2 regions of the Methylocystis echinoides genome follow, and region 2 is predicted to be linked to the other one. Evidence: riboswitches for the same ligand, from Rfam matches in the RefSeq annotation. Region 2 holds a riboswitch; the other holds the start of a gene.
The links. Region 2 has a riboswitch for S-adenosylmethionine ahead of RVU70_RS01360 (O-succinylhomoserine sulfhydrylase). Riboswitches for the same ligand answer to the same signal wherever they lie in the genome.
Positions count from the first base shown of each region.

Region 1 (3,401 bases), on a different replicon from region 2:
CGCCCCGCAGAATCTGATCAAACAGCGCCAGGCCGGCGCCGGCGGAAAAGGCGGCCGCACCCGGATCGGCGCCCTGGGTGTCAGGAGCCATTTTGGCGTGAGAATTTGATATGAAGAAACTCAATGGCTTAATGGAAAGCCGGTGCTTGAGAATATCCATCTAATTCGACAATTTGGCTTGCCGAAGCCAGCTAATTCGAGATTTTGTTGTTCCAACCTTTTTATAGAACTGGGAACAGCGACGGACGATGCCGGCCAGTTTTTGCGGCTAAAGCGACGTGAGAAGCCATCAAACGTGAGAATATCGTTGCCTGATATTATCACGTTTCATGGCTTTTTCGATTCGAAATCGGATATTCTCAAGCCAAGATGGCTCCCGAGAGCCAGGCCCCGGCACGAAACGCCTCGACCGTGGATGTATCGGCGGGGCGTTTGCTTTTGTCTTCGCGCGACCGGCTTCGTCCATGACCAACCGTAACTGGCGCCGAACCTCATTCCGCCGCCTCGATGGCTCCGTTGAATTCGCGCCCGACGACTGGACCCTGCTCGACGACGACGGCAAGCCGCTCGCGCGCATCTACCGCTACCTTTACGGATCGAATGCCGGGTGCTGGTCGTGGTTTGTCCATATCGCGCCGGACGGAACGCCCTTCAACGGGGGAGCCGGCACGGCGCCCACCGGGAAGCAGGCGCGAGAGGCGTGCGAAGCGCGGGTCCCAGTCGGTATGCGGGAACGCGCTGCGCGCTGCCAGGCGGAGGACTATTAGGATCATGCGCCGGCTTAAATCGGCTCGCGGCTGAGAAGCGGTGTGAAACGCCCGAAGCCAGTTCTATCTACGCTCTAAGTGGAGAACGTGGAAATGTCGAAGGCAGCAATGCGCCATTTGCAGACCCTGACTTCGCGATCTCAAGCCGCTTGCCTATCATAGGCGCACAAATCAAAAGCCCAGACCGCTTCGGCGCGGGCCCTTGATGGCGGTCTCTAATTTTATAGGTCTTTACGCCAGCCGCTCCACGAGCACTGCTTTCGCATTCTGCCGGACCCGGAACTTCATGCCGTGGCGCTGGCCGAACATTTGAGCGGCGCTGCGGATGCGCTCCAGTGGAACATTGTAGTAGCGCCACGCATCGCCCCGATTGAACTCGCCGAAACCATACTTAAGACGCTTATCAGTGGTTTTATAGTCCATCAGTCTATTTGCCTTTCCTGCTTGAGAATGTTGAAGTGAAATACGAACTTCATCTGTTATTAGCAAGCTTGGCTATAACGGGTTAACTTACAAACGCCGCCGCTTGGAACTCGATCGCCGTGCGAGAGGCTCATATTGTAGTCGAGGAAGCCCGGACGCCTGGACGACATATCGAGCGGGCCGGGTTGAACATGAAGAAGGTCGCTGCCATCGTTTTTGGACAAGGCCCGACGAGATCTTGAACCTCAGTTTTCGCGAAGATCTCGGGTTGATATTGGAGACCGCGCCGTCCGACCGTTCGGGAGATTTTCTCTACGAGCTCTTCTTGAAGACGCGCAAGCCAACTCCCATCTCAGATTTGCATCGAGACGAGGGCTAGCGCTCTCACCAACCTGCCGATCCGCGGCAAGGTGGTTCCACGAAAAAGTGGGATGCGGCCGCATGACGGCAACAAAGGCGGATTTCTAGCCCTCCGCGCTGCAATCGGAGGGCATGATGTTTGACCGCTACCCTATCCACGACTTCATTGACGGCCGGCTCCAAGGGCTCGGCTTCCGGCGCGGCGAATTGGCGCGCCGCTGCGGCTACAAGAACATATCAAAAGGGGTAAGAAGGCTCGAGCAGCTCTGCGCGGGAGACATTGCTTCTCTCCCTTCCAGAAACCTTCTAAAGGCTCTTCCTGAAGCATTGGAGGTTGATCAGGACGCCGTTAACAAGGCGGTCAACGCCACGGCCGCGAAGCTTGCGGAAGAGGCGGCTATCCGAGACGCAAAATGGAGGGCTTCTTTCCAGCCGGACGCCTACCTTCAAGGAACAAGCACCCGTCCATCTCAGATTTTCATCTTTGGCATTACAGGCGGAGTTGAGGGATACCTTCGCATACCCCTCGACCTGACCCAGCCAGCCTCCGACTTCGTCAGGCAAGCTCTTGAGGTCGTGAGAAAAACCCCTGTTGTGTCCTTCTTTGGGCCCACAACCGGGTTCGTTATCAATTATACGCCCGACCATGCTGAGAGATACGACGTCGATGGCAATTTCGTAGAGGTGCTCGACGGCTATTATCGCCCGGGCAGCGTCAGATTATTCATTGGCACAAACGAAGTGCCCGAAGGGCTTTTCTCGCGATAAGAGGGGTAAGGTATGATAACGGTTGCAATCGGGGACATTCACGGCATGTATGACATGCTGGAGCAGTTGCTGAGCGAAATCGACGCCTTCACAGCTCGAGCAAACAAGGCCCCTCTGAAGTTCATTTTCCTCGGCGATTATATAGATCGCGGCCCTGACTCCTTGAAAGTGGTCGGCCGTCTTCGAATGATTGAAGGGCCACCGGTTATTTGTCTTCGCGGAAATCATGAGCAAATGATGGTCGAGTGTGAAGAAGAACCGGAACTCTGGCGCGATAACGGGGGTGTTCAAACAAAACGAGCCTATAGGGGGCGAGAAGACCAGTTTGAGGATGACAAAGTTTGGATGTCGCACTTGCCGACGTCCTTCGAGGACGAACGCGGATTTTTGTCCACGCAGGAATCAAACCCGGGCAGCCACTCGCTGAACAAACAGACCATACGAAACTATGGATAAGGGGTGGGTTTCTGCGTTTTACGGGAGCCTTTCCAAAATACGTCGTCCATGGACACACACCTACCTCGCTTGAAGGCGTTTCGCACAAGGGGAGGTTCGGATGGGCTTGCCATCCCGATAGGCCTGCACAATCTTGCGCCGACGACGCTCCACCTCATTCGCGATATCGACTACTCTCGAGGCTCCAGTAACTCTAACGAGGCAGGCGCAGGTTTGATCTGCTCATTCGAATCAATCGGGGCCAGCTCTGGAAGCCCCCAACGGGGCGCCGAGACAATCCGCCGTCTGGGGGAATTGTAGCCACGCTAGACATCGAGGCGGTATCGAAGTCCTAGGAAAGTTGGCTTTTCGTGAGGGGGATGCAGCCTGTGTTCCGAGAGGGGCGGCTCTCAAACCCTGCCACCTGAATAAGGGTTGTGGAGCGATATTCCGTCGGCCTAAACCTCAGCCCCTTGGATCTGTCGGGGGCGCTCAGGCTGACGCTGCGCCACTGCGTTCCGGGTTTGATTTTCGAAAACCCCACGACTGTGCAGCAACAAATCAGGGGCAATGGCGCTAGATGAGCAATTTCCAGTAATCATTTCTTAGTTTACTATCGTATAGTCCCATGCAGGGCGAGCAGGTTGG
Region 1 covers NZ_CP156085.1:59,641-63,041, reverse strand. Annotated here, with positions in the region: gene RVU70_RS18890 (DUF1403 family protein) at 1-91, opposite strand, end outside; gene RVU70_RS18885 (hypothetical protein) at 465-767, shown strand; gene RVU70_RS18880 (hypothetical protein) at 999-1,190, opposite strand; SAM-I-IV-variant riboswitch at 1,546-1,655, shown strand; gene RVU70_RS18875 (hypothetical protein) at 1,686-2,318, shown strand; gene RVU70_RS18870 (metallophosphoesterase family protein) at 2,331-2,774, shown strand.
Region 1: it holds a riboswitch for S-adenosylmethionine, as region 2 does, so the genes downstream of both, RVU70_RS18875 (hypothetical protein) here and RVU70_RS01360 (O-succinylhomoserine sulfhydrylase) in region 2, are expected to answer to the same signal.

Region 2 (3,401 bases):
GGGCTTTTGTCCAAATCGACGGACGTATGAAGTTGCGAGCGGGCGGCGCCCTATTTGGCCCCGAAGTGCTTGGCGAGCTTGAGACCCTGCCCCTGGTAATTCGAGACGCCGCCCTCGCCGTAGAGCGCTTCCGGCGTCTCGGCCATGCGCTCGTAGACCAGGCGGCCGATGAACTGGCCGTCCTCCAGCACGAAAGGCACTTCGCGGGAGCGCACTTCGAGAACCGCGCGGGCGGCGGGCCGGCCATCGGGACCGGCGCCGAACCCTGGATCGAAGAAGCCGGCGTAATGAACCCGAAACTCGCCGATCGCGGCGTCCATCGGAGCCATTTCGGCGGCGAGATCGGGTGGAATGGCGAGCCGCTCGCGCGAAGCGAGGATGTAGAAATCGCCGGGATCGAGGATCAGCCGGCCATCCCGCGCCGGCAGCCGGTCCCAGTAATCGTCGACCCGATAGGCGCCGACGCGGTCGACGTCGATGACGTCGGTATGCTTCTGGGCGCGATAGCCGACGACGCCGCCAAAGGCCTCGGCGCCGAGCGCGACGCGCAGCACCATCCCGTCCCGCAGATTGAGCGGCCCGTCCACGAGCGGAACGCGCGCATGCAACTCGGCGAGCGCCGAATCCGAGAGCGCGACAGCGCCCTGCCCCGGCCCCGACGGCCGCATTCGGAACCGAAGCTGGTTGAGCCGCGATCCCATTCGCGCGCGAATTGAAAAGCTGCGCGGCGAGACTTCGGCGTAGAGCGGCCCCTGATAGCCGGGCTCGACTTCGTCGAAGCGATCGCCGCGATCGGTGATGAGGCGGGTGAAAATATCGAGCCGCCCGGTCGAGCTCTTGGGGTTGGCCGCGCCGGAGACGCTCCCGGACAGCGCGAGGCTCTCGAGCAACGGCACGACATAGACGCAGCCGCGCTCGAGGATGGCCCCGTCGCCTTGAAGGGACATTTCGTCATAAGCCAGCGCCGAGAGGATGTCCTTGACGCTGCGATCCTTGCCGGGAAGGAAGCTGGCCCGTACCCGATACGCTGTGGCGCCGAGCCGGAGATCGAGGCTCGCAGGCTGAATTTGCCCCTTGGCGAGCGGCGCGCAGACGCGGATCGTCCCCGTCTCGGCCATGGCGGCGATCTGCCGGCTGGAGAGCACGCCGCCCTGAGCATGTTCTGGAGGCGTCATGCCGCTTCAACTCCTGGACCCAAGAAAGCTCTCAAACGTGGGATAGCGCCGAGCCTGCAAAAGGGCAAATAGCCGCCCCGCCATTTCAGGAGATTGACAGGCCCGCCCGCTTTTCGGATTACTGCCCCGTGGTTATTTGAGCCGGCCGGCTTGCCGCCACGTTAAACCAAAGCGCTAAAAGGCCGGGTCTCCCGCCGGAAACCCGTTTGCTATCAAGCCGCGGCCCGCGTGTCGGCGCCGCTTTCAGGATGCGGCGCGTCGGCGCGCCCGGAGGGAGAGAAGAATGTCCAAAGACGGCCTGCGCAAGCTCAAGCCGGCGACGCAGCTCATCCATGGCGGGACGACGCGCTCCACCTTCGGCGAGATGTCGGAGGCGCTGTTTCTCACGCAGAGCTTCGCCTATCCGACGATGGAGGCGGCCGAGGCGCGCTTCAAGGGCGACGATCCGGGCTTCATTTACTCCCGCTTCTCCAATCCGACCGTCGCCATGTTCGAGCAGCGCATGATCCTGCTCGAGGGCGCGGAGGCCGCCCGCGCGACGGCGAGCGGCATGGCCGCCGTCACGGCGAGCCTTCTTGCGCAAGTGAAGGCGGGCGACCATGTGGTCGCGGCGCGTGCGCTGTTCGGGTCGTGTCTCTATGTCGTCGAGGACCTGCTGCCGCGGCTGGGGGTCGCCTCGACCCTCGTCGACGGCGCCGACCTCGCCCAGTGGAAAGCGGCGGTTCGTCCCGAAACCAGGCTGTTCTTCCTCGAAAGCCCGACCAATCCGGGGCTCGAGGTCTATGATCTGAAGGCCATCGCCGACATCGCCCATGACGCGGGCGCGCGGTTCGTCGTCGACAATGTCTTTGCGACGCCGCTTTTGCAAAAGCCTTTCGAGCTCGGCGCCGACGTCGTCGTCTATTCCGCCACGAAACATATCGACGGCCAGGGACGCTGTCTCGGCGGCATTATTCTCTCCTCACAGGCGATCATCGAGGAGAGCATCCATAATTTCCTGCGCCAGACCGGCCCGGCCATGTCGCCGTTCAACGCCTGGGTGATGCTCAAAGGTCTGGAAACCCTCCCGCTGCGCGTCGGCCAGCAAACGGCGAGCGCGGGACGAATTGCGGATTTTCTCGCCGAACAAACGGGCGTGACCAAGGTGCTCTATCCCTTCCGCCCGGACCATCCGCAGGCGGAGCTCGCGCGGCGGCAGATGAGCGGCGGCGGCACGCTGGTGAGCTTCGTCATGGAGAGCAAAGAGCAGGCCTTCAAGCTCGCCAATGCGCTCCAGATCATCAAGATTTCGAACAATCTGGGCGACGCCAAGAGCCTGATGACGCATCCGGCGACGACCACCCATCAGCGCCTGACCCCGGAGGCGCGGGCGACGCTTGGGATAACCGACGGCATGCTGCGCCTGTCGGTCGGTCTGGAAGACGTCGAGGATCTGATCGAGGATCTCGCCGAAGGCCTCGCCGCCTCCAGGCGGTGAAACTTCCGCGTCGACGCCGCAAGGAGGGACCGGCGTCGACGCGGGCGTAGCGCATGCTGCCAAGAAGATCAGGCCGGCGGCGCGCGCGCCCGGTTCGACAGGCGGGGCCGAGGCGCCGGCGCGGCGTGGTCCGCCACCATCCAGGGGAGGCTAACAGGCTGGATGGCCGCCTTGCCGACGTGACCGGGCCACGCCGCTGGGGGAGCGGCGCCGCGGCAGAGCGTCTGACAGAGGACGCAGTCAATGCCACGGTCGTTTGCGGGGCCCGGCCGCCCCTTCTGCGCGTCGGACAGGGGGGCGCCCGACGCGAAACAGATAAAAAAAGACGCGAAAGTGTCCGATGGTCCCGCGACTGCGCGCGCGGCGAGCGGCGCCGCGAAGGGCGCGCTCGTCACCAGCGCGGCCGCCGTCAGCAGAACGCGCCCGACCACATGGCCGATCAGGCTCGCCGCTTTGGCGCGCAAGGACAGGAGGGAGACCATTCGCGTCACTGCCGCGTCCGCTTATGACGCGACGCGCGGAAACCGCGCTCGGCGCTCGAGATCGATGAGGCGGATGGCGCCGCCCTGCACGTCCCGCCACAAACCGAGCGGCCCCAGCGTCGCGCCTGAGGCGACGACGATGCTGCGCTCCTGTTTTTCTCGTGTTTTGAGCGTTGCGAGCGCCGCTTGCGCCAAAGCGCAACTACGGCCGCTCGGCGGCTTCTTGATGCCCATTGCATTTCTCCCGATGGCCGCTTTTCCACGGCC
Region 2 covers NZ_CP156084.1:269,506-272,906, forward strand. Annotated here, with positions in the region: gene RVU70_RS01355 (2'-deoxycytidine 5'-triphosphate deaminase) at 51-1,175, opposite strand; SAM riboswitch at 1,294-1,373, shown strand; gene RVU70_RS01360 (O-succinylhomoserine sulfhydrylase) at 1,459-2,652, shown strand; gene RVU70_RS01365 (hypothetical protein) at 2,721-3,143, opposite strand; gene RVU70_RS01370 (hypothetical protein) at 3,156-3,368, opposite strand.